DNA from 4 places in the Bradyrhizobium sp. BR 10261 genome. Region 1 is predicted to be linked to each of the others. Evidence: predicted binding sites of a transcription regulator. Region 1 holds the regulator's gene; each other region holds the start of a gene.
The links. The regulator HrcA, encoded in region 1, represses chaperone genes, less so after heat shock. The targets are predictions, from matches to a motif close to GTTAGCACTCNCNNNNNGNGAGTGCTAAC.
Positions count from the first base shown of each region.

Region 1 (7,869 bases):
AGAACCCCCAAGAGGAGAAAGCCCTCACCCGCTGCGCTCTGCGCAGCGATAGCCCAACCACTCACCAAACCCGGCTGCATTTTCGGGCTTTCGTTCGTACACGAACGGAACTAGGCTTGCCCGCATTGGATCAGGTTTTGGATCATCCTGGAGGGGAGGCGGACGATGCGTAATCGACGACAGATCTTGGCCGCGATGGGAACGACGGCGCTTGCGGCCCTTGCTCCATCAGCCCTGTTCGCAGCAGCTGCGATCAAGCCGGACGACAGCTCCGCGCTGCTCGTGATCGACGTGCAAAACTGCTTCCTGCCGGGCGGCAGCCTTGCGGTGAAGGAAGGCGAGCAGGTCGTGCCCGTCATCAATAAAATGGCGAAGGCATTTTCGAACGTGGTGATGACGCAGGACTGGCACACGCCCGGCCACATCTCGTTCGCGTCGGTGCATTCCGGCAAGAAGCCGTTCGAGACCATCGACCTGCCCTATGGCAAGCAGGTGCTGTGGCCCGACCATTGCGTGCAGGGCACCGAGGGCGCCTCGCTGTCGAAGGATCTCTCGATCCCGCAGGCCGCGCTCATCATCCGCAAGGGCTTTCACAAGGACGTCGACAGCTATTCGGCGTTCCTCGAAGCCGACGGCAAGACAACGACCGGCCTTGCCGCCTATCTGAAGTCGCGCAAGATCAAGCGCGTCTTCGTCGCGGGTCTCGCCACGGATTTCTGTGTCGCCTGGACCGCGCTCGATGCGCGCAAGGCGGGTTTTGAGGTCTATGTCGTGGAGGACGCCTGCCGCGGCATCGACACGCAGGGCTCGCTGGCCAAGGCCTGGGCCGACATGGCCAAGGCCGGCGTGAAGCGGATTCAGTCGAGCGATATTGCGCTGAGCGCGTGAGACTAGGGTTGGTCGTTCCGGGGCGATGCGAAGCATCGAACCCGGAACCTCGAGATTCCGGGTTCGGCTCTGCGAGCCGCCCCGGAATGACTCCTTAAACTCAGTTCGCGTCGTTGCTGTTCGCAGCAGGCGCAGCCTTTGCGCCGCCCTTGGCGACGCCGACCAGCGCCGGGCGCAGCACGCGCTCGCCGATGGTGTAGCCGGCCTGCATGACCTGCACGACGGTGCCCGTGGGAACCGACGCATCGGGCACTTCGTACATCGCCTGATGGAAGTTGGGGTCGAACTTCTGACCCTGGGGATCGAGCTTCTTCACACCATGCTTTTCCAGTGCGTTGAGCAGCGAACGCTCGGTGAGCTCGACGCCCTCGATCAGCGCGGTCAGACCGGGATCGGCGGCGGCGCGCGCCTCGGCCGGAACGGCGTCGAGCGCGCGCTGGAGATTGTCGGCGATCTCGAGCACATCGCGGGCAAAGCCGGTGATACCGTAGAGGCGGGCATCGGCGACCTCCTTGGTGGTGCGCTTGCGCAGGTTTTCCATCTCGGCCAGCGTCCGCAGCATGCGGTCACGGGCCTCGGCGGCTTCCTTCTGCAACGTCTCCACCGAACCCGGCTCGGGATCGTCGGGCATGATGTAGGGCTTTGACACCACGGGCTCGCCGGTCGCGGCAGTCGTGTCTTCGGGTTGCCGGGTTGGATCGGTCATCGGCTGCTTCTCGAACTCGCTCAAGGGGAGGTTTTCTGGCCCGGATATCGTGCTTCGGGCGCTGAAAATCAAGCGCCCGTGATCGGCTCAAATGCCGGTCAGCCTCCCAGCAGGCGACTGACGATACGGGCGGCGTAATCCACGGTCGGGATCACGCGGGCATAATTCAGCCGCGTCGGCCCGATCACGCCCAAAACGCCGACGATGCGGCCGGCGGCATCCCGATAGGGCGAGATGATGGTGGAGGAGCCCGATAGCGAAAACAGCTTGTTCTCGCTGCCGATGAAGATTCTGACGCCTTCAGCGGTTTCGGCGCGCCCGAGCAGGTCGATTACGCCGCGCTTGGTCTCGAGATCGTCGAACAGCAGCCTGACACGCTCGAGATCCTCCAGCGCATGCAGATCTTCCAATAGATTGGCATGGCCGCGGACGATGAGCTGGCGGTCCTCGTTCTCGCCGCCCGACCAGCTCGCGATCCCGGCTGAGATCACCTTCTGGGTCAGCTGATCGAGCTCGGCGCGAGCTTCCGCGAGCGCGGTTTCCAGCTCGAGCCGCGCCTCGGCGAGCGTGCGGCCGCGGATCCGCGCGTTGAGGAAATTGCCGGCTTCAGTGATGGCCGAGGAGGGAACCCCGGGCGGCAGCGTCAGCACGCGGTTTTCGACCTGGCCGTCCTCGCCGACCAGGATCACCAGCGCCTGCTCGGGTTCCAATCGGACGAATTCGATGTGCTTCAGCCGCGTATTGGACTTCGGCGTCAGAACGACCGCTGCGGTGCGGGTGAGGCCGGACAGCCGCGTCAGCGCCTGGTCCAGCGCCGCCTCGACCGATTGGGCCTGCCCGACCGAGGTCAGCTGGCTCTGGATCGACTGCCGCTCGGCCTCATTGAGGTCGCCGACCTGCATCAAGGCGTCGACGAAGAAGCGCAGGCCGAGTTCCGTCGGCAAGCGGCCGGCCGAGGTGTGCGGCGCATAGATCAGCCCGAGCTGTTCCAGATCGGCCATGACGTTGCGGACCGAGGCCGGCGACAGCGGCATCGCGATCAGGCGGGAAATGTTGCGCGAGCCGACCGGTTCGCCGGTCGCGAGATAGCTTTCGACAATTTGACGAAAGATGTCGCGGGAACGCTCGTTGAGCTGGGCGAGGCCTGCGCGCGGCGCGATCAGATGGATCGGATCGTGATGGGCCACAGACGGTAACTCCTCTCAGATGCTCATAATTTGTCCATCCAGGACGGTTCTGACAAGCGTCGCGTTTGCGGGGTGGATATCGGGGGGGTGAAAAAGCCTTGCTGCCCACCCTGACCCCACCTACAAGCACCGCGAACCGCCCTACCCCATAAGTTCTAGATCATGAGTTCTGGAGAATTTCCCATGCGGCCAAGCCGCCGTGCGCCCGACGAATTGCGCCCCGTGACGCTGGAGCGCGGCGTGGTCAAATATGCGGAAGGCTCCTGCCTGGTGAAATTCGGCGACACCCATGTGCTCGTCACCGCCACCCTGGAAGACCGCCTGCCGCCATGGCTGAAGGGCCAGGGCCGCGGCTGGGTCACCGCCGAATACGGCATGCTGCCGCGCGCCACCTCCGAACGCACCCGCCGCGAGGCCTCGGCCGGCAAGCAGAGCGGCCGCACCGTCGAGATCCAGCGCCTGATCGGCCGCTCGCTTCGCACCATCGTTGATCTCGAAGCGCTCGGTGAGCGCCAGATCACGGTCGATTGCGACGTGCTCCAGGCCGACGGCGGCACCCGCACCGCCTCGATCACCGGCGCCTGGGTCGCGCTCGCCGATTGCATCAACTGGATGAAGGCGCGCAACATGGTCAAGGCCAACGTGATGCGCGACAACGTCGCCGCGATCTCCTGTGGCATCTACAACGGCACGCCGGTGCTCGATCTCGACTATGCCGAGGATTCGGAGGCCGAGACCGACGCCAATTTCGTCATGACCGGCGATGGCCGCATCATCGAGGTGCAGGGCACCGCGGAACGCGAGCCGTTCACGCAGGACGAGTTCCTGAAGCTGATCGCTCTCGCTCAAAAGGGCATCGCGCGGCTGGTGGACTTGCAGAAACTGGCTGTCGCGTAGTCAATAGGCCCATGCACCGCCGAATCACCGGAAAGCTCGTCATCGCCACCCACAATCCCGGCAAGCTCGCCGAGATGAAGGAGCTGCTCGCGCCTCACGGCATCGAGGTGGTGTCGGCCGGTGAGCTCGGCCTTCCCGAGCCTGACGAGACCGGCAACGACTTCCGCAGCAACGCCGCGATCAAGGCGGCCGCGGCGGCGCAGGCGACCGGGCTGCCTGCTTTCGCCGACGATTCCGGCATCGTGGTCGACGCGCTCGATGGCGCACCGGGCATCTACAGCGCGCGCTGGGCCGGTCCAAACAAAGACTTCGCCGCCGCGATGGCGCAGATCGAGCGCCTGTTGCAGGAGCGCGGTGCTATCAAGCCCGACAAGCGCAAGGCCCATTTCGTCTCCGCGCTCTGCGTCGCCTGGCCCGATCATCATCTCGAAGAGGTCGAGGCGCGCGTCGACGGCACGCTGGTGTGGCCGCCGCGCGGCACTGCCGGCTTCGGCTACGATCCGATGTTCCTGCCCGACGGTCACACGCGCACTTTCGGCGAGATGGAGAGCATCGAGAAGCACGGCCTGCCGCCGCTCGGCCTCGGCCTGTCGCACCGCGCCCGCGCCTTCGTGAAACTGGCGGAGATCTGCCTTGAGCCGCGCTGACAAGGATGCGTTCGGCGTCTACGTGCACTGGCCGTTCTGCCTGTCGAAGTGTCCCTATTGCGACTTCAACAGCCATGTCCGCCACGCAGCGATCGACGAGGCGCGCTTTGCTTCGGCCTTTGCGCGCGAGATCGCGACGACCGCCGCGCGCGCACCCGGCCGCGAGGTCACCTCGATCTTCCTCGGCGGCGGCACGCCGTCGCTGATGCAGCCTTCAACCGTCGGCGCCGTGCTGGATGCCATCGGCAAGCACTGGAGCGTTGCCAACGACGTCGAAGTCACGCTGGAAGCAAACCCGACCAGTGTCGAAGCCACGCGCTTTGCCGGCTATCGCGCCGCCGGCGTCAATCGCGTCTCGCTCGGCGTGCAGGCGCTGGACGACGCCTCGCTGAAAGCGCTCGGCCGCATGCACAGCGCGCGCGAGGCGCTCGATGCGGTCGCCATCGCGCGCCGCTCGTTCGATCGCTACTCGTTCGACCTGATCTACGCCCGCCCCGACCAGACGCCGGCGATGTGGGCCGACGAGCTCCGCCTCGCCATCGATGAAGCCGCGGAGCATCTGTCGCTCTATCAGCTCACCATCGAAGAGGGCACGCCGTTCTTCGGTCTGCACCAGGCCGGCAAGTTGAAGACGCCGGACGAGGCGATTGCGCGCGCGCTCTACGACGTGACGCAGGAGACCTGCGACAGGCTGGGGCTGCCCGCCTACGAGATTTCAAATCACGCCCGTCGCGGCGCCGAGTGCCGGCACAATCTGGTGTATTGGCGCGGCGAGGAATATGCCGGCATCGGTCCCGGCGCGCATGGCCGCCTCGACATCGACGGTATCAGGCACGCCACCGCCACCGAGAAACGCCCGGAGGCCTGGCTGATGCGGGTCGAGAGCAATGGCGACGGCGTCGTCACCGACGATCTCCTCAACAGCGAGGAACGCGCCGACGAATTTTTGCTGATGGGATTGCGTTTGGCCGAAGGTATCGACCCCGAGCGCTACAAGGCCCTCTCGGGCCGACCGCTCGACCCCAAGCGCATCTCGCTGCTGCGCGAGGAAGGCGCAATCACGGTCGATGCGACGGGCCGCTTGCGCGTGACCAGCAGCGGATTTCCGGTGCTGGATGCCGTGGTTGCGGATCTGGCGGCGTAGCGAGATGCCGTAGGGTGGGCAAAGGCGCGCCCTTCGCGCGCCGTGCCCACCATCTCTCTCGATCACGGAGCCTGTCATCGGGCGCGCATCCGCGCGACCCGGTGGCTTTGCCCACCCTACGGCACCGTCGTCCTGGCTACGCCCCAAAGCTCTTCGGCGAGCCCGCGACCGCAACACCGCCGCCTGTCGTCACCTTCATCACCGCAAGCCCGCGCTCGTTGGTGCCGTCGGCGCGGAAGCGGAACAGGCCGTCGATGCCGGCGAAGCCCGAGGGGTTGGTGAGCACGTCGGACGAGAAGCGCGTGGTGCCTTGCGTGCGCGCGAGCGCGGCGACGAGCGCGACGGCATCATAAGCGAGCGTCGCGGTGCGGATCGGCTCGGCGCCGTATTTGGTGCGATAGCGGCCGGAGAAGGCGCGAAAGCCCGCCGGATCGGGCGCGGCGTAGAGTCCGCCTTGCAAGTTTGGGCTGGCATAGACACGCGGACTGTCCCACAGGCCGGTGCCGAGCAACTGGATGTTGCGCAAATTCGCTCCGGCCGCAGTCATTGCATCGGCGACCGCAACCACGGCATCGCCGTCATCGGCAATGAACAGCGCATCCGCGCTGCCGAGGGCTTGCGCCACTGATCGCGCCGGCGTGGCACGATCGGCGCCGTATTTCTCGAATGCGACGATGCGCCCGCCGCGCCTGGGCACGGCTGCCTTCACCGCGGCTTCGACCACGTTGCCATAGGCGTTATCAGGCAAGAGCACGGCGACCGAGCGTTTTCCGATGCTGGCGGAATATTCGATGATGCGATTGACGTCGGACTCCGGCAGGAAGCTCAGCAGATAGACGCCGCGGCCGGCGATGCTGGAATCGGTCGAGAAGGCGATCACCGAAATGCCGCGCGTGCGCGCGACCTGGGCCACCGCCGGCACCGACTGCGCGAACAGCGGTCCCAGAATGATCTCGGCGCCTTCATCCACCGCCTGCTGCGCGCCGGCTTGCGCGCCCTGCGGGCTGCCATTGTCGTCCTTGATCAGGAGCTGGATGTTCGGGCTCTGGAACTCGGCCAGCGCCATCTCGGCGGCATTGCGCATGGATTGCGCGGCGAGCCCGGCATTGCCGGCGGCCGAGAGCGGCAGGATGACGGCCACCTTCACGCCGCCGGTGCCGGCGGTCGTTCCCTGCTGCGGCGGACCGGCCGGCTGGGCCGGCGGGGACGAGGAGCTGGAGAAGGGATTGGAGAACTGGCTGAGGCTTTGCTGCACACCGGCGCAGGCGGACAATAGCGGCGTGCCGAGCAGCAGGCCAAGCGCACTCCGCCGGGTCGCCCCTGACATCAGGCGTCCCTGGAGGGGAGACTTCAGATCACGCGGGCCCACCATCTCAGCTTCTCTTCTGACCAGCCGCTCGCGCCAGTCACCATACTCTTTCCGCGACACAGGGTGCGGATTCAGGCATATTGTCGGCAAATAGTTAACCAAAACAAAAGGATAATGACCGCTTAACGCGATCCTCATCCTGTCCTGGCTTGCTGTCCGCCGTCCGTCACGAAAGCATCAAGACGCCGTTTCCGCCGCGAATATGGCGCTGACGCTCCACTCCCTCTGGAATGTGATGCCGGATGGATCACATTCCAGTCCTTCCTCGCCCCGCTTCAAATATCCCAGCCAGCATGATCTTTTTCGAGGGGCCGGTTCCCAGCCCCTGACATCATGCCTAAGTTCATCTCATTATGCGCGCAAAGCCGGCCCCGATAAATACGACTGAAGCCACGGACGCCGCCTCGCGCGGGTTCTCCATCGATGCCCACCGGCTGGTGGCACCGAAGCTGGCGGCCGGCCTCTATCTGGTCGCGACGCCCATCGGCAATCTCGGTGACATCACGCTGCGCGCGCTGCAAACGCTGGCCGCCGTCGACGTCATCGCCTGCGAGGACACGAGGATCACGCGGCGGCTGACCGAGCGTTACGACATCGCGGCGCAGCTCAAGCCATATCACGAGCACAATGCCGAGGCCGCGCGGCCCAGGATCCTGGAGGCGCTCGCGGCCGGCGGCTCGGTCGCGCTGGTGTCGGACGCCGGCACGCCGCTGATTTCCGATCCCGGCTACAAGCTGGTGCGCGAGGTCTGCGCCGCCGGCCATGCGGTCTATGCGCTGCCCGGCCCCTCCTCGGTGCTGGCGGCGCTGTCGGTCGCGGCGCTGCCGACCGACCGCTTCTTCTTCGAAGGCTTCCTGCCGGCGAAATCCGCCGCGCGGCGCTCGCGCCTCGCCGAGCTCGCCCGCATCCATGCGACGCTGGTGATGTTCGAATCCGGCAACCGCGTGCAGGATACGCTCGCCGAGCTCGCGGAGATCATGGGTGCGCGCGAGGCCGCGATCTGCCGCGAGCTGACCAAGCTGCATGAGCAG
Region 1 is NZ_JACOFQ010000013.1:153,274-161,142, reverse strand. It holds gene pncA (bifunctional nicotinamidase/pyrazinamidase) at 166-888, shown strand; gene grpE (nucleotide exchange factor GrpE) at 989-1,594, opposite strand; gene hrcA (heat-inducible transcriptional repressor HrcA) at 1,693-2,781, opposite strand; gene rph (ribonuclease PH) at 2,965-3,678, shown strand; gene rdgB (RdgB/HAM1 family non-canonical purine NTP pyrophosphatase) at 3,690-4,325, shown strand; gene hemW (radical SAM family heme chaperone HemW) at 4,312-5,469, shown strand; gene HYH07_RS17670 (penicillin-binding protein activator) at 5,606-6,841, opposite strand; gene rsmI (16S rRNA (cytidine(1402)-2'-O)-methyltransferase) at 7,192-7,869, shown strand, end outside.

Region 2 (7,869 bases), on a different contig from region 1:
CGATTCACCACGTTGCGAGCAACGCTGCAATTTCCCGATCAGCGTTTATTTTCGATGAAAGGCAAAGCCTCATGGTTAATCGTGCGTTTGCGTGCCGTCGCGCGCGGCTGCACAACAGTTCCTGGTGTGAACCTCGTGTTAAATCGCTTCTGTTTACAAAGACGCGTGAGTGAGGTGGGGGGAGTATCCTGATGGCTGTTCACCGCAAGCGTTTTCGTGTCGAGGATCTCGCCGGTGGCGAGATGCCGATTCTGGACATGACTGAAGAGGCAGGCCCGATGCATAGCGAAATCATGGCGGAGCTGCGCGCGATCCGCGCACAGATGGCGCGAGGCGGCCACGTCGCACAGCCGCAGAGCGACACCGTCGTGGCGCACGAAGTTGCCGAAACGCGCGCGCTGCTGGAGACCTACCGCGCCCAGATCGAGCAGTGCGAGAAGCTGAAAGTCGAGCTCGACCTCATCCACGATGCCATCGACCGTACCAAGCGCGAGATCGCGACCTTGCACGGCAAGAGCTTCGACGGCGGCGAGATGGCCAAGGTCAACGGCGAGCTCGGCGCGGTGGTCGGCGGCACCGAACAGGCGACCCAGCAGATCCTCGAAGCCGCGGAGTCGATCGACCAGGCGGCGAGCGCGATGTCCAAGGTGGACTCGATCGATCAGCAGAAGCGGCTCGCCGACGACATCCAGGAACGCGTCATCTCGATCTTCGAGGCCTGCAACTTCCAGGATCTGACCGGCCAGCGCATCAGCAAGGTCATGAGCACGATGAAGTTCATCGAGCAGCACATCAACGCGATGATGGAGATCTGGGGTGGCGTTGACGCCATCAAGGCCCACGTGCCCGCCCCTGTCGACAACCGCAGCGAGGACGAAAAGCTGCTCAACGGCCCGAAGCTCGCCGGCGACGTCGGCCACGCCTCGCAGGACGACATCGACGCGCTGTTCGACTAAGAGCAAAGCGGGATAGAGACAGCAAAACGCCGGCCCGAGGGCCGGCGTTTTTTGTTTCGGGGTCATTCCCTCTGTTGTCATCGCCCGGCCTCGACCGGGCGATCCAGTATTCCAGAGGCAGCAATGATTGAGCCGAGAGGCCGCGGCGTACTGGATGCCCCGGTCGAGCCGGGGCATGACGGAGTAGAGAGACTACGCCCGCGGCGCGCAGCGGACGTAGACCATGTTGCCGTAGCGGGTGGCGGCATCCTTGTCGACGAAGCGGGTGATCATGACGCGGCCGTCGAAGGAGACGATCTCGCGGTCCTGCTCGCCCGGCGTCGGGCCGGATGGGCCGATATAGTTCTTGCCGCTCGGCGAGCCCTTCAGCCGCAGTTCCTGCGGCGTGGCCTGGTCGGCCAGATGCATGATCACCCCGCCGGAGGAGCCGGCGCCGATGACGTAGGGGTTCTTGCACTGGGCCCGCGCGGCCGCCTCGGTGCGGGCGCGGTCGGCCGGGTTCTGGAACGAGGCGAGGCCCCAGCGGCCGACGATCTCGTCGGCGCGGATCGAGGCCGGCATTTCCGGCGCGACGCCGGGCTCGGCCTCGGGCGCCGGCTGGGACGAGAAGGACGGCAGGCTCATGCCGCCGCCGCAGGCCCCCAGCAGCAGCGCCAGGCAAGAGGCCGCCGCCAGATTGGCAAGCGTGCGCGCGTGAGCTGAACTGATCATGGCATTCCCCCGAACAAGACCATGGCCGCATCCCTCCCGCAGCCAAGCGCAAAACCGCAGCCAGGGCAATGACGTCCTAAGATACGCCTCTGCCCCAAACGAGTTTCCAGTGCCACCATCCTATATCCGCCTCACCAATCGCTTAACCACCTTTGCTTGACAGGATCACAGCCAAGCCATATCCCCTGCGCCCTATTAGCACTCGGAAAGACCGATTGCTAAGCGCGCCGCTCGCCCCTCGCAAGAGGGAGAACGGCAGCGCCGCCCCCACTCACTTCCGCTGCTTATCGAAAAGCGAGCCTCCAAAGGGAAACGTCATGGCTAAGTCCAAATTTCGTCCGCTGCATGACCGTGTCGTGGTCAAACGTATCGACGCCGAGGAAAAGACCAAGGGCGGCATCATCATCCCCGACACCGCCAAGGAAAAGCCGTCCCAGGGCGAAGTCGTCGCCGTCGGGCCCGGCGGCCGTGACGAGGCGGGCAAGCTGATCCCGATCGACCTCAAGGTCGGCGACCGCGTGCTGTTCGGCAAGTGGTCGGGCACCGAGGTCAAGATCGACAACGAGGAGCTCCTGATCATGAAGGAGTCGGACATCATGGGCGTGATGGCCTAGAGCCATCCGTCTGAACGGCCGCTGAATATCTCATCGTCATGCCCGGGCAGAAGCGCGAAGCGCGTCTTCGCGCTAGATGACCCGGGCATCCATCATTCTTCGCAGTGAGATGGATTGCCGGGGCAAGCCCGGCAATGACGAACGGAGTGCGACAGACACATCACGGATTAAGAAGGATTGCAGACAATGGCTGCCAAGGACGTCAAGTTTTCCGGAGACGCGCGCGATCGCATGCTGCGCGGCGTCGACATTCTCGCCAACGCTGTCAAGGTGACGCTCGGCCCCAAGGGCCGCAACGTCGTCATCGAGAAGAGCTTCGGTGCGCCGCGCATCACCAAGGACGGCGTCACCGTCGCCAAGGAGATCGAGCTCGAGGACAAGTTCGAGAACATGGGCGCCCAGATGGTGCGTGAGGTCGCCTCCAAGACCAACGACCTCGCCGGCGACGGCACCACCACCGCGACCGTGCTGGCCCAGGCCATCGTGCGCGAAGGCGCCAAGGCGGTCGCCGCCGGCATGAATCCGATGGACCTCAAGCGCGGCATCGACACCGCGGTCCATGCCGTCGTCAAGGACATCGAGAAGCGCGCCAAGCCCGTCGCCGCCTCCTCCGAGGTCGCCCAGGTCGGCACCATCTCGGCCAACGGCGATTCGGCCATCGGCAAGATGATCGCGCAGGCGATGCAGAAGGTCGGCAACGAGGGCGTCATCACCGTCGAGGAAAACAAGTCGCTCGACACCGAAGTCGACATCGTCGAGGGCATGAAGTTCGATCGCGGCTATCTCAGCCCGTACTTCGTCACCAACCCCGAGAAGATGACCGCCGAGCTCGAGGACGCCTACATCCTCCTGCACGAGAAGAAGCTCTCCGGCCTGCAGGCCATGCTGCCGGTGCTCGAAGCCGTGGTGCAGTCGGGCAAGCCGCTCGTCATCATCGCCGAGGACGTCGAGGGCGAGGCGCTGGCGACCCTGGTCGTCAACCGCCTGCGTGGCGGCCTCAAGGTCGCCGCCGTCAAGGCGCCCGGCTTCGGTGACCGCCGCAAGGCCATGCTGGAAGACCTCGCCATCCTCACCGGTGGCCAGCTGATCTCCGAGGACCTCGGCATGAAGCTCGAGAACGTCACGGTGAAGATGCTCGGCCGCGCCGGCAAGGTCGTGATCGACAAGGAGAACACCACGATCGTCAAGGGCGCCGGCAAGAAGCCGGACATCGAGGCTCGCGTCGGCCAGATCAAGGCCCAGATCGAGGAGACCACCTCGGACTACGACCGTGAGAAGCTGCAGGAGCGCCTGGCCAAGCTCGCCGGCGGCGTCGCGGTGATCCGCGTCGGCGGCGCCACCGAGATCGAGGTCAAGGAGAAGAAGGACCGCGTCGAGGACGCGCTCAACGCCACCCGCGCCGCGGTGCAGGAAGGCATCGTCCCCGGCGGCGGCGTGACCTTGCTGCGCGCCAAGAAGGCGGTCGGCCGTCTCACCAACGCCAATGCCGACGTGCAGGCCGGCATCAATATCGTGCTGAAGGCGCTGGAAGCTCCGATCCGCCAGATCTCGGAGAATGCCGGCGTCGAGGGCTCGATCGTGGTCGGCAAGATCCTGGAAAACAAGTCCGAGACCTTCGGCTTCGACGCCCAGACCGAGGACTATGTCGACATGATCGAGAAAGGCATCATCGATCCCGCCAAGGTGGTGCGCACCGCGCTGCAGGACGCCTCCTCCGTGGCCGGCCTGCTGGTGACCACCGAAGCCATGGTCGCCGAGACGCCGAAGAAGGAAGCCGCGCCCGCCATGCCGGCCGGCGGCGGCATGGGCGGTTTCTAAAGCCCGTCCTTCCCGCGGATATGATTGCGAAGGCCGCCTCCGGGCGGCCTTCTTTTTTGCCCACCCTGGCCTGCGCTTCAACCGGCGGACAAAACCCACTACGGTGGCGCGCCGATTCTGATTTGAGGATTTCGTCAATGCGCGCGCTTTTTCCGACGGCTCTCTTGGCGAGCCTGCTCGTCATGTCTCCGGGACTCGTATCAGCCCAGATGAAGCTGTCGCCGAAGGCCGCGGCGCCCGGCGGCACCGAGACGCGCTATTTCACCTCGATCGACGGGCTGATGGACGGCAACGCCGACGTCATCCTGAAGGAGACGCGGCAGGGCAAGACGGTCACCGCGGCCGTGCTCGACGTTTGCTATCCCGTGGCGAAAAATTCCGATCGCAAGGACCGCTTCGTCGTCAATCTCCAGGTCTCCGGCCAGACCTTGACCGGCACGACCACGAGCCTCGGCGCCAAGGCGCCCGTCACGGTCAAGCTCACGCGCAAGCCCACCGGCGACACCTTTGAGTTCCGCGGCCAGATCGGCATCGGCCAGGCCGTGACCGAAGTGACCTCGCCCGACAATTCCGATCTCAGCGAGAAGGAGTTTCTGGACAACCAGACCACCGACGACGGCATCACGCCCCAGCCGAAGGACTTTACCGAAGTCTCGCCGGAGGCGATCGCGGTCAAGGTCAAGCTCGATGCCGCGACCGACTTCCTGAAGAGCCTCAAGGGCCAGGACGTCGAGGTGACGCTGGCAAGCCTGACGGTCGGCTGTGACGCGCTGCGCGCCGGCGAGCAGACCATCAACATGTCGGTCGATCCGGAGCGTGCGGCCGCGCTGCTGGCAAAATTCAAGACGATGCCGGGCGTCACCACCGCCGGCTGGACCGCGGGACTGGTGGAAATGGATCGCACCATCCGCATTGGCGCCGCCGACTGGCGCGAGGGCGACAAGATCAACCGCGACAAGCTCGCAGGCGCAATCGCCGGCGTGCTGAGCAAGACGCTGGCGGCCAAGCCGGTCTCGCAGAGCTTCAACGCCGCCACCGGCAAGCTCAAGCTGGTGTTCAAGCGACCGAATCAGGACTTCCCGGCTCTCGAGCTCACCGACACGATCGAGGTCTCAGCCCTTGTCTCCGCCGACAAGCCGGGGACATCGGACAAGCTGATCGTCTGGATCGGCAGCCCCTCGACCACGACATCAGACGAAAGCAGCGGCGCCAAGCTCAACCTCTCGGATGAAGCGACGGCCGATGAGGAAGGCGACCAGCCCGACGACAACGGCTCGATCGAAGCGCTCGCCAAGGAGCTGAAAGGCCAGCGCTGGGACGCAGACAAGTCGGTGTGGAAGTGACGCGCACACCAACTCTCGGTCATCGCCCGGCTTGACCGGGCGATCTAGTACTCCGAGACAGCCGTGTTGAATCGATAAGCCGCGGCGTACTGGGTACCCCGGTCAAGCCGGGGTACGACAGCGAACAACCTAATTCCCGTTCTCGCGAAACCGCAGCGTCTTCGGGCCGATCAGCGTGAGCATGTCGCCCTGGCGTTTCCAGGTTTCGACCGCGGCGAGCGCGGCGATGAGTTCGTCATCGGCCTGAGCTTTGGCCGGCGGACAGGAACGATCCTGGATCTGGCCGGGGACGAAGATCACGGTATTGCCGGCCACCGAGAACTGGCCCTTGCCGCCCTTGCACCAGAGCTCGAGCACCACCTCGCCATTGTCGCCGATCTCGATGTTCGGAATCCGCTTCGAGCCGGGCTGCGGCACGGCCTCCAGCGTCATCTCGGCGCCGAAGGGAAAGCCCTCTTCCGAATGTGCGCCGACGGACATCACAAGCAACGCAGCCGCACCACCCATTATCCGCTTCAACAACACCATAAGACCTCTCGACCACGCCGATTTGCCGGTCTTCTATAAGACGGCAAAGCCCTTGAGAAGGTAGGTCGGCGCTCGACGCAAAAATCCCCGCGGGTCGATCCCGCGGGGATTTTGCGTCGAAGCGGGGCCTCGCTGCTACTTCAGGACGAGCTCCGTGAACGGATAGACATAGGCTTGCAGCGTCACGAACACGCCGACGAGGCAGGCCAGCACGATCGAGTGCCAGAACACGAAGCGCAGGATGGTGCCTTCGTGCCCGTACCAGTTGGTCGCGGTGGAGGCGACGACGATCGATTGCGCGTCGATCATCTTGCCCATCACGCCGCCGGACGAGTTCGCCGCCGCCATCAGGATCGGCGAGAGGCCGAGCTGCTGCGAGGTGATCTTCTGGAGGTTGCCGAACAGGATGTTCGACGACGTATCCGATCCCGTCAGCGCCACGCCCAACCAGCCGAGCAGCGTGCCGAAGAAGGGATAGAGCACGCCGGTCGCGGCAAAGGCGAGACCCAGCGTCGCGTCGACGCCGGAGAGCCGCGTCAAGGTGCCGATCGCGAGCATCGCCGAGATCGTGATCAACGAGATCGCGCACAGCCTGATGGTGCGTCCGTATTCGACCAGCAGCCTGACAGGACCGACACCCATCAGGAAGCCTGAGATGATCGCCGCGATCAACATGCCGGTGCCGGTGAAGGACAGGTAGGTGAAGCCGAACACCGCCGCTTCCTTGGTCGGCGCAGGCGCGACCGGCGGCATCTTGTTGATCATCTGGTGCAGCTCGGGAACCGGATAGTTCCAGACGAAGATCCCGTTCGCCCAGGTCTTGAAGGCTCCGTTGCCCCAGATCAGCATCACGACGCAGACGATGATCCACGGCAGCAGCGCGCTGAACAGCTCGCCCTGGGTGAGCGGCGTCTTGTCGATCGGCTTGGCCGTCGCCATCGTCGCGGCCGATTCGTCATGTCCGCGCAGTGCCGGCGACAACCAGAGCTGCCTCGGCTGCCAGACCCTCAGGAACAGGATCAGCGCGCCCATCGAGATCAGCGAGGCGCCGATGTCGACGATCCAGGGATTGACGAAGTTCGAGATCACGAATTGCGGGACCGCAAACGACACGCCGGTGACGAGGATCGCCGGCCAGACGTCCTTCATGCCTCTCCAGCCCGCGAACGCCCACACCACCCAGAATGGCACGATCAGCGAGAACAGCGGCAATTGCCGTCCGACCATCGCGCCGAGGATGTAGGGGTCAAGCCCGGTGACCGAGGCGAGACCCTGGATCGGCGTGCCCAGCGCGCCGAAGGCGACCGGCGCGGTGTTGGCGATCAGCGAGAGGCCGGAGGCCGCAAGCGGCGAGAAGCCGAGACCGATCAGCACGGCACCGGTGATTGCCACCGGCGTACCGAAGCCCGAGGCGCCCTCGAAGAACGCGCCAAACGAAAATGCGATCAGCAGCAATTGCAGCCGCCGGTCCTCGGTGACGCCGCCGACCGCGCGCTTGAGCAGCTCGAAGCGACCGGTGGTCACCGTCACCTGGTAGAGGAAGATGACGTTGAGAACGATCCAGCCGATCGGGAAGAAGCCGGTCACGATGCCGAGGATCGAGGCGCGGATCGACATGTTCGCCGGCATCGTGAACACGAAGATCGTGATCAGGTTGGTCACGATCACGGCGATGATGGCTGCGATGTGAGCCTGAACGCGCCCGCTCGCGATCAGCACCAGCAGCGTGACGACGGGTACCGCCGCCGCGATCGTCGACAGCACGGGACTGTGCAACGGATCATAGATTTGATTCCACATGGTCTTCCTCCCCACGCTTGTGTACGGCAGGTGACCCGCGTGGACGGCCGGACCTGCTTGGCGCTGGAAGCGATAACCCCCGAGTTGGACGCGAATTCC
Region 2 is NZ_JACOFQ010000007.1:238,080-245,948, reverse strand. It holds gene HYH07_RS10755 (protein phosphatase CheZ) at 192-956, shown strand; gene HYH07_RS10750 (hypothetical protein) at 1,149-1,667, opposite strand; gene groES (co-chaperone GroES) at 1,985-2,281, shown strand; gene groL (chaperonin GroEL) at 2,468-4,099, shown strand; gene HYH07_RS10735 (hypothetical protein) at 4,237-5,442, shown strand; gene HYH07_RS10730 (META domain-containing protein) at 5,572-5,970, opposite strand; gene HYH07_RS10725 (L-lactate permease) at 6,106-7,770, opposite strand.
Region 2: groES (co-chaperone GroES) is a predicted target of HrcA. The motif match lies at 1,862-1,890, and genes of this name have one in related genera.

Region 3 (7,869 bases), on a different contig from region 1:
TCTGACTGGCGAGAGATCGCACGATTGCGAGAAGGTTCTTCATCCGATGGCGGGTTTCGGCGAGGAGAATGTCATTTTGGGCGTCGCGCTGCTGCCTGTCGGTCACGTCCTCGAACAGGATGAGGATGCTCGTGCTGTTATTGTCGGGGTGAACCAAACGGCGCGCGCTGACCAGCATGGTGCGCCGACCGATGGTCGGGAACTCGGCCGTCACCTCGTATCCAACGACGGCCGTAGACCGGGGGATGATCTCGCGCACAAGGCGCTTGAGCTCGGGGATATCCCATTGACCGTTGCCAAGGTGAAAAAGGCTCCGCCCGACGGTGTCATCGCGAGCGACCCTGAAGGTTTCGTAGAACCCACGATTGGCTGTAAGCACGCAACCCGACTGGTCAAGAACCAGGAGGGGTTCCTCCAGGGTGTCAACGATCCCTTGCGCCTGGACGTGCTCGCTGCGCAGAAGCCGGTACAAGTCTTCAAGATCCATCTGACGGATAACCTCAGCACTTTTGTGCTTAGGCTAGGACGGGTGCGGTCGTTCACAAAGGAAATTGGGTAGCAGCCTCCGTTGTTCCTTCTTGCAGTTCCAAGCTTTGCTGATTGGTGAGGGAAGATCTATCGGCTCGAGCGCTGGCAAAGCGTCGTAACTGTCTTAGGAACGAAAGTAACAGGGGTTAATTGACGGGTTAAAGATCGGTTGCCGATGGGAAGGTACTATTTCGATGTAAGGGACAAATACGGGCGCGCCGTCGACGAGGAGGGCCTAGAGTTCTCCACTCTTGAGCAGGTAGAGCGAGAAGCCGCTCGCGCTATGGCAGATGCTGCAGCCGATAGCTTTGAGCGCCCCGTCAAACCGAGCGAGTCCTCGATCGAGGTCCGTGACGAATCCGGGCTTGTGATGCGGCTACGCTTCACGGTGCAGATCGAGCGCCTGAGGAAGCAGTAAGGTCGTCTCAGTCGGCAGGCTCTCCCGGCAGCGGCGGGCTAAAGGCATTGCCCCCGACTGACGGCGACAACTGAATGATGGGCAGCAGTGGGCCACCCGTTTGAAGCGGAATGTTCGAGCAGCAGCGTATAGGGCAGGTGTGGGGTGTCAGCAACGCCGACCCTTCTCCGCGTGTTCACGCTCCTCGGCAGCGTGAAGAGCGGCCTGTTGTTCCAAAACGCGGCTTTCGACGTAATTGCGCTCGACATCTGATAGCCGCGTGTTGAGCAAACGATAATATCGATCAATGTTCCTGCTTTGGGCTTTTGCAATCGCGTAGCTGATGGCAGTCATTTTCGACCTCCTTGCCGTGCTAGGCGGGCGAGAATTGGCGACAGGGTACCAAGATGCCGAGCATGGATGCGACGAACATTGATGCGCTCACGCGGCGGTGGCATGATAGTGCGATCGTCGCATCTCCCGGTGCCCCCATGCGATCGCAGGCCCGGCTTCCTGATTCGGTCGCCGCCGTCATCATTAGCGACCAGCTCGCCAACCGGCGGTCGGCCGCCCCCGATTTCCTGCGCGAGAAACTCGCGATCCAGGATCTCGCTGAAGTGATGTCCGACCATCCGGAAGAGATATTGCCCCGGCTGGTCAGGACCGGCATGGAAATCTGCGGCGCCCATTCCGCGGGCATCAGCATCTTCGAGCCCGAGGCCAACCAATTCCGCTGGTACGCCCTCGCAGGCAAGCTCTCGACTTTCGAGGGCGCCACGACGCCGCGCAATTTCAGTCCTTGCGGCGTGTGCCTGGACCTCGCAGCGCCGATACTGATGGAACACCCCGAGCGGGCCTACGACTGGATTGGCGACGCCCGCATCACGATCCCCGAGGTGCTGCTCGTGCCCTTAGGCGTGAAAAGCGCCGCAGCGATCGGGACGCTGTGGCTGATTTCCGATGCGGGACATTTCAACAAAGAGCACGCGCGCGTCACGGCCGAATTGGCTGCCTTCGGTGGCATGGCGCTGCGGATGATCCAAAGTGAGCAGAAGCTCGCTCTGGCCATGCAGCGGCAGGAAACGTTGATGCGCGAGATGAGCCATCGCATCAAGAATCTCTTCAGCGTCGCCGATAGCATGGTCCGGATGACGGCTCGCAACGCTGAGACCAAGGAAGAATTGGCTGAAACCCTATCGGGCCGGCTACACGCATTGTCGGAGGCCAACGGACTGATCCGACGCTCTTTCGGCGACGACGTCGCAGCCGTCGCCAACCTGGGCGATCTCGTCGCCTGCATCCTTCGTCCGCACGGGGTGGCGACCTCCAATTTCAATGGGCCGCCGGTCGCGATCGGCGAACAAGCTGCCGATCATCTGGCGCTAGTCTTCCACGAATTGGCCACCAATGCCGCCAAATACGGCTCCCTGAGCCGTGACAAGGGGGGCATCGATGTTACGTGGTCGGTCGACGCCGACCGTCTGGAGATCGATTGGACAGAGACCGGCGCGGATGCCGTGGCGGCCCCCACGTCGACGGGCTTCGGCACGAAGCTGGTCGAGACAACGATCGAGCGGATCGGCGGCAGAATCCACCGCACCTGGACTCTGGGTGGCCTCTCGGTAGCCATCTCTTTGCCGCTGGGCTCTCTAGGTCGCTAAAGCGTGCCTGCCACCGGTCCGGCGCCGCTCCAATAGACTCGCCACCTGATCGGTAGGTTCGCGGACCATAGCCGTCACCCGGTCGTGCTGAGACGACCAGCCTTTCGGCCGCTGCATCGATTGAGCCGATGCGGTTGCCGGATCCCGCGCAGCGGACAGCCTCGACTGCCTCGAAATCGGCCGACATCGAAGCCCCCATAGGCCGAATCGGTGGTACACGGCGCGGGTCACAAATTTGACCAGGCTCTTTGGGAATCCTTTTTTCCCGCGGGTTTTGGCGCTCCAATCTCGCGACTATCGGGATTCGGCGCGCGGCAGCTTGTAATTCACGGTTAGCAACGTATCGTTCGCGTAGTCGAAAATCAGATTGTCGAGTTCTGCCATTTCAGCTCGCATGGCATTACAGCAGAAGATCATCCATCTATTGGAGACCGGACCCTTGCAGATGGCGTGATAGAGTTCTTTGGCATCGATGATGAGACTGCAGCGTCCCCCAGCTGCGGCTGCCTCCAATCGAGACCGAATCTCCTGCCTGAACCGATTGGTTGAGATCATCACCTAGTGTTCGACCTGTTCAAAGGCAACTGCACCCGCGGCATCTACGACAACATGAAGACCGCGGTTGAGACGATCTTCGTGGGCAAGCGCGTCTCTACAATCGCCGGTTCCCAAGCAGCATACGAGGGTCGATTCCCTTCGGCCCGCTCCATCTCATTTTCGTGCGTTATCAACCTATTGTAGCCTGGATGCTGCTCTTCTGGTGGGTTTCCTTCCTGCTATTCTACAACACTTCTACAACAAGCGCCCTCCGTCCATTTCAGTGGTTTTGGAATGAATTGGCTCTATACGGGGGCCGATTAAGCGATGCCCCCGAACTTGAATGAGCGATCCAGGGTCAGCACAGCTGCCACGTGGCGTGCAGATTAGTGAGTCGCCCTAACGAGCGCTATGGCCGCCAGTCGGGGGGAAGAAGTTTCAAGTCGCCCCCTGTGCGACAAACGTCTATCATAGGTCCCAGAAATGATTTGGGCAGCCAATGTCTGGATAGCCCGGGACCAACCGTCGGTGCGAGGATCTGGCAATGACCAAACTGAAGCGCTCCGCCGAGCAACAGGTCGCGGATGAAGCAGACCGAAAGGCGCAAAACCCCGTTGGGGCGCGGCAAACGATAGCGGACAGCCACGCCGATCCGGCTTTCCAGCAAAACCATAAACGTCTCAGGGCCGAGCGCCTGGCGCGAGAGGCCCGGCTCAAAAGCAAGAATTGACCCAACCCATACAAGCGAAGCATCAGATCGAAAAAGATGACAAAAATATTTGGTGAATACGAACCGCCCAAACCAATCAGTAAAGCGGAGCGTGAAGCACGCAATGCCTTCCGCCAAGTCGACGCGGAGAAGGCCATGTCCGAGCACGCGCTCGCCGAGAAGGCCTTTGCTCAGAATCGAGAGCGATTGAAGGCCGAGCGGCTGGCACGGGAAGCCGTAGCGAGCCCGGTGCCAAAGAAGCAACCCAAGGCGAAGAAGAAATGAATCCGCACGGACGGCTGCAGAAGTTGTCCTTGCTGGGCTCACGCTGAAGCAGGCGACTTGGTGCCGATGGCAACGAAATAACTCCAGGGAATAGTGAAACGTTGACCGATAGATGCAGGAAAGGCCCGGAACATTGCTGCCGGGCCTTTGTGCGAGTGCCTGAGCGGCGAACTTAGAAGTCCATGCCTCCCATGCCGCCACCGCCAGGCGGCATGCCGCCAGCCGCGTTCTTCTTCGGGACTTCGGCGACCATCGCTTCGGTGGTGATCAGGAGCGCCGCAACGGACGCGGCGTTCTGGATCGCCACACGCACCACCTTGGTCGGATCGATAATGCCCTTCGAGATAAGGTTCACGTACTCGCCTGTCTGAGAGTCGAACCCATAGGCGTAGGTTTTGCTCTCGAGGATCTTGCCGACGATCACCGAGCCGTCTTCGCCGGCATTGATCGCGATCTGGCGAGCGGGGTAGGACAATGCCTTGCGCACAATCTCGACCCCGGTCTTCTGGTCGTCGTTCTTCGCACGCAAGCCCTTGAGCTGCTCGGAAGCACGGAGCAGGGCGACGCCGCCGCCCGGGACGATGCCTTCCTCGACCGCAGCGCGGGTCGCATGCATCGCGTCATCAACGCGATCCTTGCGCTCCTTGACCTCAACCTCGGTCGCGCCGCCGACGCGGATCACCGCGACGCCGCCCGCGAGCTTGGCGAGACGCTCCTGCAGCTTCTCGCGGTCGTAGTCCGACGTGGTTTCGTCAATCTGCGCCTTAATTTGATTGACGCGCGCCTCGATGTCAGCCTTCTTGCCGGCGCCACTGACGATCGTTGTGTTCTCCTTGTCGATCATCACCTTCTTGGCGCGACCGAGCATCGCAAGCGTCACATTCTCCATCTTGATGCCGAGATCTTCCGAGATGGCCTGGCCACCGGTCAGGATCGCAATGTCCTGCAGCATGGCCTTGCGGCGATCGCCGAAACCCGGAGCCTTGACGGCCGCGACCTTCAGGCCGCCACGGAGACGATTGACGACCAGAGTGGCGAGCGCCTCGCCTTCCACATCCTCAGCGATGATAACCAATGGCTTGCCGCTCTGAACAACCGCTTCGAGCAGCGGGAGCAGCTCGTTGAGCTGAGACAGCTTCTTTTCGTTAATGAGGACGTAGGCATCATCCATTTCCACGCGCATCTTGTCGGCGTTGGTGATGAAGTAGGGCGAGATGTAGCCCCGGTCGAACTGCATGCCCTCGACCACCTCAAGTTCGGTCTCGAGCGACTTGGCTTCCTCGACGGTGATGACGCCCTCGTTGCCGACCTTCTTCATGGCATCGGCCAGGAACTTGCCGATCTCGGAGTCCCCATTCGAGGAGATGGTGCCGACTTGAGCGATTTCCTCGTTCGAGGTCACCTTCTTGGAGTTCTTGACGAGGTCGGCGACCACGGCTTCGATCGCGAGGTCGATGCCGCGCTTGAGGTCCATCGGGTTCATGCCGGCAGCCACCGACTTGGCACCTTCGCGGACGATCGCAGCGGCCAGGACGGTGGCGGTGGTAGTGCCGTCGCCGGCCGCGTCAGCGGACTTGGAGGCGACTTCGCGCACCATCTGCGCGCCCATGTTCTCGAACTTGTCCTCGAGCTCGATCTCCTTGGCAACGGTGACGCCGTCCTTGGTGATGCGGGGGGCGCCGAATGATTTGTCGAGCACGACGTTCCGGCCCTTGGGGCCAAGGGTCACCCTGACGGCGTTTGCGAGAATATCGACACCGCGAAGCATGCGATCGCGGGCGTCGACGCCGAATTTCACTTCTTTGGCGGACATTATGATCCCCTTGGGAACGGATGCTCATGCCCAGGCCCGAAGGTCGTCTGGGCAATGAGATCATCAGGTAGGCTTGGACCCGTCCTGCGAGAGACCGACTGCGCCGGCTGCTCAGGACGGATCGGACAACGGCAGATTACGCCGCCTTCTTCTTGGACTCGCTGACCTCGAGCACGCCCATGATGTCGCTCTCCTTCATGATCAGAAGGTCTTGGCCGTCAATCTTCACTTCGGTGCCGGACCATTTGCCGAACAGCACGCGGTCGCCGACCTTTAGGTCGATCGCGATCAGCTTGCCGGCTTCGTCGCGGCCGCCGGGGCCAACGGCGACGATTTCGCCCTGCGAGGGCTTCTCCTTTGCATTATCCGGAATGATGATGCCGCCCTTGCTCTTTGCTTCGGCGTCGATGCGCTTGACCACCACTCGGTCGTGGAGCGGACGGAATTTCATGAGTGCCCTCTGTTCTGTTTTCGGCCCCAGCAGTCTAACCTCGAGACTGCCAACCTTCTGCAACTATGTCCGCGCGAGCGACATACAAGACACTGCCGGAGCGATATTCGGCGGCGAGTGGTCTGCGTGAGAAACCGATAGCTATTTGCTGGGAAAGCGCGCACGGTGCCTTCGAAGCCGAACAACGGCTTACCTTTGTGCGTCCGCGCTATCGCTCGCGGATGCGCAACGCGATGATGCGAGCGGGTCTCATGCGTGATTTTCTGGTCGATCTCGCGGTTGTTATCATGAAGGCCCGGGCTCGTGGCAAAGGCGCACTACGTGCCCGACCTTGCGCGAATCCTGGCGCTGACCGCGGTATGTACGATCGGAATCTGGTCGCCTCGGCACTTGTGAACCTCACGCCGCTCGTCGGGAAGAACTGAGCTGGCGCGAGCTGGTGGCCAAGCAACAGGAGCCCCTTTTTCGGGGCTCGCAACAGAAAGCAGTTTATATGCAGAATCTCTCACCGCGGCACGTCAAGTTGGAAGAATCCCTTCGGCTCGGCGTGGCTTCCGGATGGTATTCGACCAAAGTCAGTGGAACGTTTGTGTCCGGTCCTCACGAGTCGGAGGCTGATTGCCTGCGCAGGATCGCGGAAATTAATCCTCCGCCCGCGAAGCGGAAATGATCCGATCTCTGGAGCTGCCAGTAAGAGCACACAGTTGACAAATAGCCGACAATGCAGAGCAAGAGTTCGTCGCGCAACAAGCCCGTCAGGAGGGTGATCGCAAGGGCTAACAAAGCAACGATCAGGAACGCATATGGAGTGCCGGCCATGTTCGCGGATCAAGAACAAGCAGTGATGACGCGGCTTTCGTCTTTGTCAGGTGCCGCTGGTACACATTCGACGCACGACAACAACACTCCGCGAATTGGCCGCGTCCTGATCGCTCAAGGCCGCGATGCGGCAGATGTTCCGATTGTCAAAACTTTCGGACCTAACACGCTCGTCAGCTTCAAGGTCTGGACTGACGAGCTTGTGCAAGCACCGATTGAATACCAGACGGGCTGAGATTGATCTCGCTAATTGTTTAGAAGGCTGCTACACGGTTCGCATCACCGCACGCTACTTGGCTGTTATCGGTGACTGAGAGCGTTGCGCTCCCGCCTCAACCCAAGAGAAGGCGGTCAGATGTCAAATTCCGACAAATTCGACATTCGAGAGTGGCTCGTACCGCCTTTGTTGGTACCGGCCTTCCTCACTGCTGATTGCGATGACGGCCATTTTATAGCGGTATCCGTTCAATTACCTACGTCAGAACTGCAATCGGGGCGTTGAGCCTGTTCAAGCCAAACGGGAGCCCAAGATGGCAAACACGGCAATCATCAGGGACGCGTATGGGGTTCCGGCAATCTTCGTTGGTTCGAAGACTGGCCGGGACGATGCGCCCTTTGTTTTCGTGAGGGTCGGAGGTGAGGAGCGCCGGATGCGTTGGTCCGAATGGG
Region 3 is NZ_JACOFQ010000011.1:46,861-54,729, reverse strand. It holds gene HYH07_RS14860 (HWE histidine kinase domain-containing protein) at 1-487, opposite strand, end outside; gene HYH07_RS36810 (DUF6894 family protein) at 704-946, shown strand; gene HYH07_RS14850 (hypothetical protein) at 1,094-1,279, opposite strand; gene HYH07_RS14845 (sensor histidine kinase) at 1,342-2,586, shown strand; gene HYH07_RS14840 (hypothetical protein) at 2,881-3,099, opposite strand; gene HYH07_RS14835 (hypothetical protein) at 3,668-3,853, shown strand; gene HYH07_RS14830 (hypothetical protein) at 3,890-4,117, shown strand; gene groL (chaperonin GroEL) at 4,290-5,930, opposite strand; gene HYH07_RS14820 (co-chaperone GroES) at 6,067-6,381, opposite strand; gene HYH07_RS14815 (hypothetical protein) at 6,982-7,200, opposite strand; partial or broken gene HYH07_RS14810 (hypothetical protein) at 7,243-7,435, shown strand.
Region 3: HYH07_RS14820 (co-chaperone GroES) is a predicted target of HrcA. The motif match lies at 6,407-6,435, and genes of this name have one in related genera.

Region 4 (7,869 bases), on a different contig from region 1:
AGCAGCATCACGGTGTAGGCGAGATGTGGTGCGATAGCGTAGGCAAAGCCGCCGAGCGCGGGCCCGGTGATGGTCGCGACCTGAGCCGCCCCGCTCGCGACCGCCGTCGCACGCTGGAGCGAGCCCTGCGGCGCGATCAGCGGCAGCAGCGCCGCGATGGTCGGGCTCTCGAAGGCACCGGCAATGCCGAGCACGAAGGTCGCGATGAAGATCTGCACTTCGCTGACCGCGCCGAGATAGGTGATGACAGCGAGATAGAGCGCGGTGGCGGCTTCCACGAGCTGGCAGAGCTGGACCACGCGCTTGCGCTCGAACCGGTCGGCGGCATGGCCGGCGACGAACACCAGAAGCGCGGTGGGCGCGAATTGCACCAGCCCGACCATGCCGAGGTCGAAGGCCGAGCCGGTGAGATCATAGATCTGCCAGCCGATCGCGACCGCCGCGATCTGGCTGGAAAAGCGCGACAGGCTGCGGGCGAGCAGGAAAAACAGGAAGGCGGGATGGCGGAGGAGCTCACCCGCGGTGGCCGGCGGACCGATGGATCCTGACTGCTCTGGCATCGCCTGTTCGGTCACGCGCGGATGATCGGCCCTTGATATCGACGCGCCGGGGGTGGCTGACCGGGACCCGGATGTCAACAGCAGGACGGCCCGCACCATTCCCGGCATTGCGTTTGCAACGCAGGCGCGGCCATAATGACCGGGGGTTTGGGGACATCATGCTGCGGCTGCAATCGACACTCGGCGTTTTCGCATTGCTGCTGATCGCCTTCGCGCTCGCGGAGAATCGCCGCGCGGTCTCGTTGCGCCAGGCGCTGATCGGCCTCGTCGTCACCTTCGTCACCGCGATCGTGCTCTTGAAGGTGCCTTTGGTGGCGCACGCTTTCGGGGCCATCAACGACGCGGTCGGCGCCATCTCGGCGGCCTCGCGCGCCGGCTCCTCCTTCGTGTTCGGCTATGTCGGCGGCGGCACCCTGCCCTTCGAGCTGAAGGTGCCGGGCGCCGATTTCATCCTGGCGTTCCAGGCGCTGCCGATCGTGCTGGTCATGAGCGTGCTGACGACGCTGCTGTTCTATTGGCGGGTGCTGCCGCCTGTTGTGCGCGGCATGGCCTGGCTGTTGGAGCGCACGCTGGGCGTCGGCGGCGCGGTCGGGCTCTCCACCGCCGCCAACATCTTCCTCGGCATGGTCGAGGCGCCGCTGTTCGTGCGGCCGTATCTGGCGCAGATGTCGCGCAGCGAATTGTTTCTGGTGATGACCGGCGGCATGGCCGGGATCGCCGGCACCGTGCTGGTGCTCTATGCGACGCTGCTTGCGCCTCTCATTCCTGACGCAGCCGCGCATTTCGTCATCGCCTCCGTGCTGGGCGCGCCGGCCGCGATCCTGGTCAGCCTGATCATGATCCCCGAGACGTCGGACAAGCGCACCGGCGGATCGCTCGAGGATCCGGAGATGGCGGTCTCCGGCACCATGGATGCAATCGTGAAAGGCACCAGCGCCGGCATCGAGCTGTTGATCAACATCGTCGCGATGCTGCTGGTGCTGGTGGCGCTGGTCTATCTCGCCAATGCGGTGCTGGGGCTATTGCCTGCCGTGGGGGGCGCTGCGATCTCGCTGCAGCGGGTGCTGGGATTGATCATGGCGCCGGTGTGCTGGCTGATGGGACTGCCCTGGGACCAGGCGATCACCGCCGGCAGCCTGATGGGCACCAAGACCGTGCTCAACGAGCTCGTCGCCTATGTCGACTTCTCGAAGCTGCCGCCCGACACGCTCGATCCGCGCTCGCGCCTGATCATGCTCTATGCGATGTGCGGCTTCGCCAATTTCGCCAGCCTCGGCATCATGATCGGCGGCCTCGGCGTGATGGCGCCGGAGCGGCGCGAGGAGATCAACGCGCTGGGGCTGAAGTCGATCGTATCGGGGACGCTGACGACGTGCCTGATGGGGGCGATCGTCGGGGTGTTGACGTAGGTCTGTCCGCTCGTCATTGCGAGCGAAGCGAAGCAATCCAGAATTTTCCCGCGGGGGGCAGTCTGGATTGCGTCGTCGCAAGGGCTCCTCGCAATGACGAGGAGAGAGTCTCCACCTCAACCGCACAATTTCGACTGCTCCAGGAGCCGTCGCACGTCACCCAGCTTGGCGCGGCACACCTCGGCCGCCATGGCCTTCGCCTCGGTGGTCCGTCCCCGCGCGAGCAGCAATTGCGCCAGCAAGGCCCGCGCCACCGATCGCACCGGACCGCCCGCCACATCCGACGCAGCGAGCGACATCGCGGTTTGCACTTCCGCCTCGGCAGCACTGAGGCTGTTCTGTTCAGCGAAGTAAATCGCACGGAACAGGTGAGCCCTCGGGTCCTTCGGATAGCGGTTGACGAAATCAGCGGAACGGCCGGCCATCTCGCGCGTGCCCGCCGGCATTTCCGAGGCGCGGATATACTGCCCGGCATCGGCCATGTAGGACCGATAATGAACGGCGGCGAAGCCGGCGCAAATCAGGGATCCCACAAATCCTCCGAGCAACACCATGCCGGCGCTTCGCGGCAGGCTGTCATAGGACCAGAAAGCGATCCACGGCGTGATGGCAAGCGCGGCACCGGCTACCGCACCGCCCGCATGCGCATAATAGTTGACGTTGCCGGAGGCGCCAAAGGCCAGCGGCAGCAGTGCCGGAACACCGAAGAAGAGCGATGTCTTCAGTCGCGACATCGTCGTCTCGGCGTCCGCCTCGGGCTCGAAGCTCGCAACGAACAGCGCGGCGATGAGCCCGGTAATGGCGCCTGACGCGCCGACGCCGACCGTGCCCGAGCCATTGCCCAGCAGCGAGCCGGCCTCGCCGGCCAGCGCACTGGCAACAAAGATCAGCGAAAACCAGCCACGGCCGATCAGGCTCTCCAGCCTGACGCCGACGATGAACAGCGCAACGCAATTGCCTATGAGGTGCCACTGGCTGCCATGCAGAAGCGGCGCAAGGCCAATCCGCCACCACTCGTTTTTCCCGACAACCAGATCGTAGCCGGAGGCGCCCTGTGCGATCAGCGAGCGGACATCGAGTGAGCCGTCCCGCCCAATGTCGACGGCGAGACTCCGTTGCAGCGCGAAGATCACCATCAGACAGAAAATCAGGCCGATTGTGAGGAAAGGGATATCGGAGAGAAACTTGTTGTCGCGAAAAAGCGAGCTCTCACTCGCGAACTCATCGTCGTCCCGCATGACCGCGGGAGCGGCCGGCGCGGCGACGGATTGAAACGAGGCTCTCGAAGGTGGCGCCACGACGCCGCGCCGGCCAAAACTCGCCATGAAAGCATGTCCCTGGTGTCACAGCCTTGAGTTGACGCCAAGGATATTTTCGATCGGGTTAGCGGGCTGCGATAGGGTCTGGTGAAATCGTAAGACTGGTAACGGCTGGGTTTCGCGGATCCCTCGCTTTTTAGGGATCGTGTCGGCGCATGCCGTAGCCCGGATGGAGCGAAGCGCAATCCGGGACCAGACTCACCGCGGCTTTCCCGGATTTCGCTCCGCTCCATCCGGGCTACGAAGCAAGCTCTTTCCGTCGTCATTGCGTGCGGAGCGAAGTAATCCAGAAATGTATCCGCGGAAACAGTCTGGATTGCTTCCGCCTTCGCCAGAGGCTTCGGCGGACAAATCGTCGCAAGGGCTCCTCGCAATGACGAGGAGAAAGCCTACGCCTTCAACTCTACCGTCTTGAACTCCGCCGGCAAGATCACTTCCAGCAGCTCCACATCGTCAGAATAATCCAAAATCATGTGCTTGATCTTCGGCGGCTGGGTCCAGGCGCTGCCTTGCTGCATCATCGTCTCGCCTTGCCCATCCATGTAGGTCTTCACCCAGCCCTTGAGCACATAGACCATCTGGAAGTCGACGTCGTGGAAGTGCAGTTTCGACACCTCGGCGGGATCGCAGGGGCCTTGCAGGCGGATTACGTGCGCTTGCGCGAGGCCGTGGGTCGCGTTGGCGATGCCGAGATCGCGGTACCTGGCGTAGGCGCGCAGGCCGTCGGCTTTGAAATCTTCCTCGCGGTGATGGCTGATGGCGATGCGCTGCTTGGGGCGGGCGGGTTTTTTCGCAGCGGCATTGGAGGGCGTTGCGCGGACCTTCGACTTCACCGCTTTGCGCGCGGAGGATCGTGCGGCGGACTTGGCGGCGCTTCGTTTCTTCACCGCTGTTTGGGTTGCGCTGCGCGATTTTGTTGTCTTGCTTGCTGTCTTGTTTGTTTTCTTGGCCATGGGCCGGCTCCCCGTTGTTGTTATGGGAAGAGGCTAGCACGGAACGAAGGAGCGTAGGGTGGATTAGCCGCAGGCGTAATCCACCGACTTCTGCGTCAGCGCCGATAGACAGTGGTGGATTACGCTTCGCTAATCCACCCTACTGCATCGCATCTCAATTCAGCCGGAACACGCCGTCCACAGAGCGCAGCTCGGCCGGCTTGATCAGCTTGGAGTGCGCGACGGTCACCGAATGCAGCGGGCCGTCGAGCTTCTCGGTCCAGAACGCCAGGAAATCGGTCAGCGCCGGGAATTTCGGGAACATGTCGTAGTTCTGCCAGACGTAAGTCTGAAGCAATGACGGATGATCCGGCATCCGGTAGAGAATTTGGGCCGTTGTCAGCCCGTAGCCCAGCATCTGTTTCCTGAAGTCCTCGGAAACGCCCCCAACGCGCAGTCCCATGCCAAACCTCCTTTGCAGGAGCGCATACAGGGGGTGGCTATGATCCGTGCCCCGGGAGCCACCCGGAAACGATGCGCTCACATGAGAGAAATGTGACGCAAACTGACAATCCATCTCAAGCCTAAAAGTTTAACAAGCTGTTGAAATTCAACGCGTTAGCAGCAGAGCGGGCACCGTGCTAATACGGTCACCACGGCGCCCTCGAAGAGGTGCTCCGAAATCGGTTAACGATGGGAAAGGTTTCTGGCACTTGGGCCTTCAGAGTGCCGAATTTTCTGCTAGAAGCCCTTGCCCCCGCAAAATTCCTGTCCTATTTCAGCTCCACCTGTGCTGGCACTCGCTGGCGCAGACTGCTAACATCTTGAAATCCTCAACTCGTGCAAATGCTTAGGAGGACTGCATGAAATTCCGTCCGCTTCACGACCGCGTCGTGGTCAAGCGCATCGACGCAGAAGAGAAGACCGCCGGCGGCATCATCATTCCCGACACTGCCAAGGAAAAGCCCTCCCAGGGTGAAGTCGTCGCCGTCGGCCCGGGTGGCCGCGACGAGGCTGGCAAGCTGGTTCCGATCGACCTGAAGGTCGGCGACCGCGTGCTGTTCGGCAAGTGGTCCGGCACCGAAGTCAAGATCGACGGCCAGGACCTGCTGATCATGAAGGAGAGCGACGTGATGGGCGTTCTCGAGGTCACCGAGTCCAAGAAGAAGGCGGCTTAAGAGCCCCTCTCCTCCCTCCAATCAACATTCCTAAGGAAAATTCCAGATGGCAGCCAAAGAAGTCAAATTCGCGGTTGAAGCGCGCGACAAGATGCTGCGCGGCGTCGACGTTCTCGCCAACGCGGTGAAGGTCACGCTCGGCCCGAAGGGCCGCAACGTCGTGCTCGACAAGTCGTTCGGCGCTCCCCGCATCACCAAGGACGGCGTCACCGTCGCCAAGGAGATCGAGCTCGAGGACAAGTTCGAGAACATGGGCGCGCAGATGGTGCGCGAAGTCGCCTCCAAGTCCGCTGACGCGGCCGGCGACGGCACCACCACCGCCACCGTGCTGGCCCAGGCGATCGTGAAGGAAGGCGCCAAGTCGGTTGCCGCCGGCATGAATCCGATGGACCTCAAGCGCGGTATCGACCTCGCGGTCGAGGCCGTGGTTGCGGACCTGCAGAAGAACTCCAAGAAGGTCACCTCGAACGACGAGATCGCCCAGGTCGGCACCATCTCGGCGAACGGCGACCAGGAGATCGGCAAGTTCCTCTCCGACGCCATGAAGAAGGTCGGCAACGAGGGTGTCATCACCGTCGAGGAAGCCAAGTCGCTCGAGACCGAGCTCGACGTCGTCGAGGGCATGCAGTTCGATCGCGGCTACATCTCGCCCTACTTCGTCACCAACGCCGACAAGATGCGCGTTGAGATGGACGACGCCTACATCCTCATCAACGAGAAGAAGCTCTCCTCGCTGAACGAGCTGCTGCCGCTGCTCGAGGCCGTGGTGCAGACCGGCAAGCCGCTGGTCATCGTGGCCGAAGACGTCGAAGGTGAAGCGCTCGCGACCCTGGTCGTGAACCGTCTGCGCGGCGGCCTGAAGGTCGCGGCCGTCAAGGCTCCGGGCTTCGGCGATCGCCGCAAGGCCATGCTGCAGGACATCGCGATCCTGACCGGCGGCCAGGCGATCTCGGAAGATCTCGGCATCAAGCTCGAGAACGTCACGCTCAACATGCTCGGTCGCGCCAAGAAGGTGATGATCGACAAGGAGAACACCACGATCGTCAACGGCGCCGGCAAGAAGGCCGACATCGAGGCGCGCGTGGCCCAGATCAAGGCGCAGATCGAGGAGACCACCTCGGACTACGACCGTGAGAAGCTCCAGGAGCGTCTCGCCAAGCTCGCCGGCGGCGTCGCGGTGATCCGCGTCGGCGGCGCGACCGAGGTCGAGGTGAAGGAGCGCAAGGATCGCGTTGATGACGCTATGCATGCGACCCGCGCGGCTGTCGAGGAAGGCATCGTCCCGGGCGGCGGCGTCGCCCTGCTCCGTGCTTCCGAGCAGCTCAAGGGCCTGCGCACCAAGAACGACGACCAGAAGACCGGCGTCGAGATCGTGCGCAAGGCGCTGTCGGCTCCCGCTCGCCAGATCGCGATCAACGCCGGTGAAGACGGCTCGGTGATCGTCGGCAAGATCCTGGAGAACAAGGCCTACAATTACGGCTTCGATTCCCAGACCGGCGAATATGCCGACCTCGTCAAGAAGGGCATCATCGACCCGACCAAGGTGGTCCGTACCGCGATCCAGAACGCAGCCTCGGTGGCCGCGCTCCTGATCACCACGGAAGCCATGGTCGCCGAGCTGCCCAAGAAGGGCGGCGCCGGCCCCGCGATGCCCCCGGGCGGCGGCATGGGCGGCATGGACTTCTAAAGTCCAACCACCTCAAGACTTGCGAAACCCCGGCAGCGATGCCGGGGTTTTTGTTTTCGGCCGTAGCCCGGATGGAGCGCAGCGCAATCCGGGAAAGTTTGTCGCAGGCAGTCCTCCCGGATTTCGCTGCGCTCCATCCGGCCTACAACGAACCATCCTATTGCACCTTCCCCAGCCGCTCGGCGCGCAGCTCGCCTCCGGAATCGAGCGACCAGAAGATCCGTGTCGCCTTGCCGATCAGATTGTCCATCGGGACGAAGCCCATCACCGATTTGAAGCGGCTGTCGGTGGAGTTGTCCCTGTTGTCGCCGAGTGCGAAGAAATGGCCCGGGGGGACGGTGTAGAGCTCGGTGTTGTCGGCGTAGCCATTGTCGACGCAGTCATAGGTGATGTAGCTCACCCCGTTCGGCATCGTCTCGCGCCAGCGCTTGACCCTGGTGCCGGTGTCGCCGCCGCAGGCGGAGCCGGCGGCTACGTCCTTCAGCGCGACGCGCGCGACCGGAATGTCGTTGAGGAAGAGCTGCCCCTGCCGCATCTGGATGCGATCGCCGGGCAGTCCGACAACGCGTTTGACGTAGTCGATCTCATCGTCCTTCGGCGACCGGAAGACGACGATGTCGCCATAGGCGGGATCGGCGGCGCCGAAGCGGCCGGAGACAAAGGATGGCGCGAAGGGGACGGAATAGCGGCCGTAGCCATAGGCATATTTCGCCGCGAAGACGTAGTCGCCCACAAGCAGCGTCGGGGCCATCGAGCCGGACGGGATATTGAACGGCTGGAACAG
Region 4 is NZ_JACOFQ010000008.1:173,963-181,831, forward strand. It holds gene HYH07_RS11765 (MFS transporter) at 1-560, opposite strand, end outside; gene HYH07_RS11770 (NupC/NupG family nucleoside CNT transporter) at 719-1,969, shown strand; gene HYH07_RS11775 (rhomboid family intramembrane serine protease) at 2,086-3,294, opposite strand; gene HYH07_RS11780 (cupin domain-containing protein) at 3,678-4,241, opposite strand; gene HYH07_RS11785 (usg protein) at 4,396-4,683, opposite strand; gene HYH07_RS11790 (co-chaperone GroES) at 5,084-5,398, shown strand; gene groL (chaperonin GroEL) at 5,445-7,085, shown strand; gene lepB (signal peptidase I) at 7,243-7,869, opposite strand, start outside.
Region 4: HYH07_RS11790 (co-chaperone GroES) is a predicted target of HrcA. The motif match lies at 5,013-5,041, and genes of this name have one in related genera.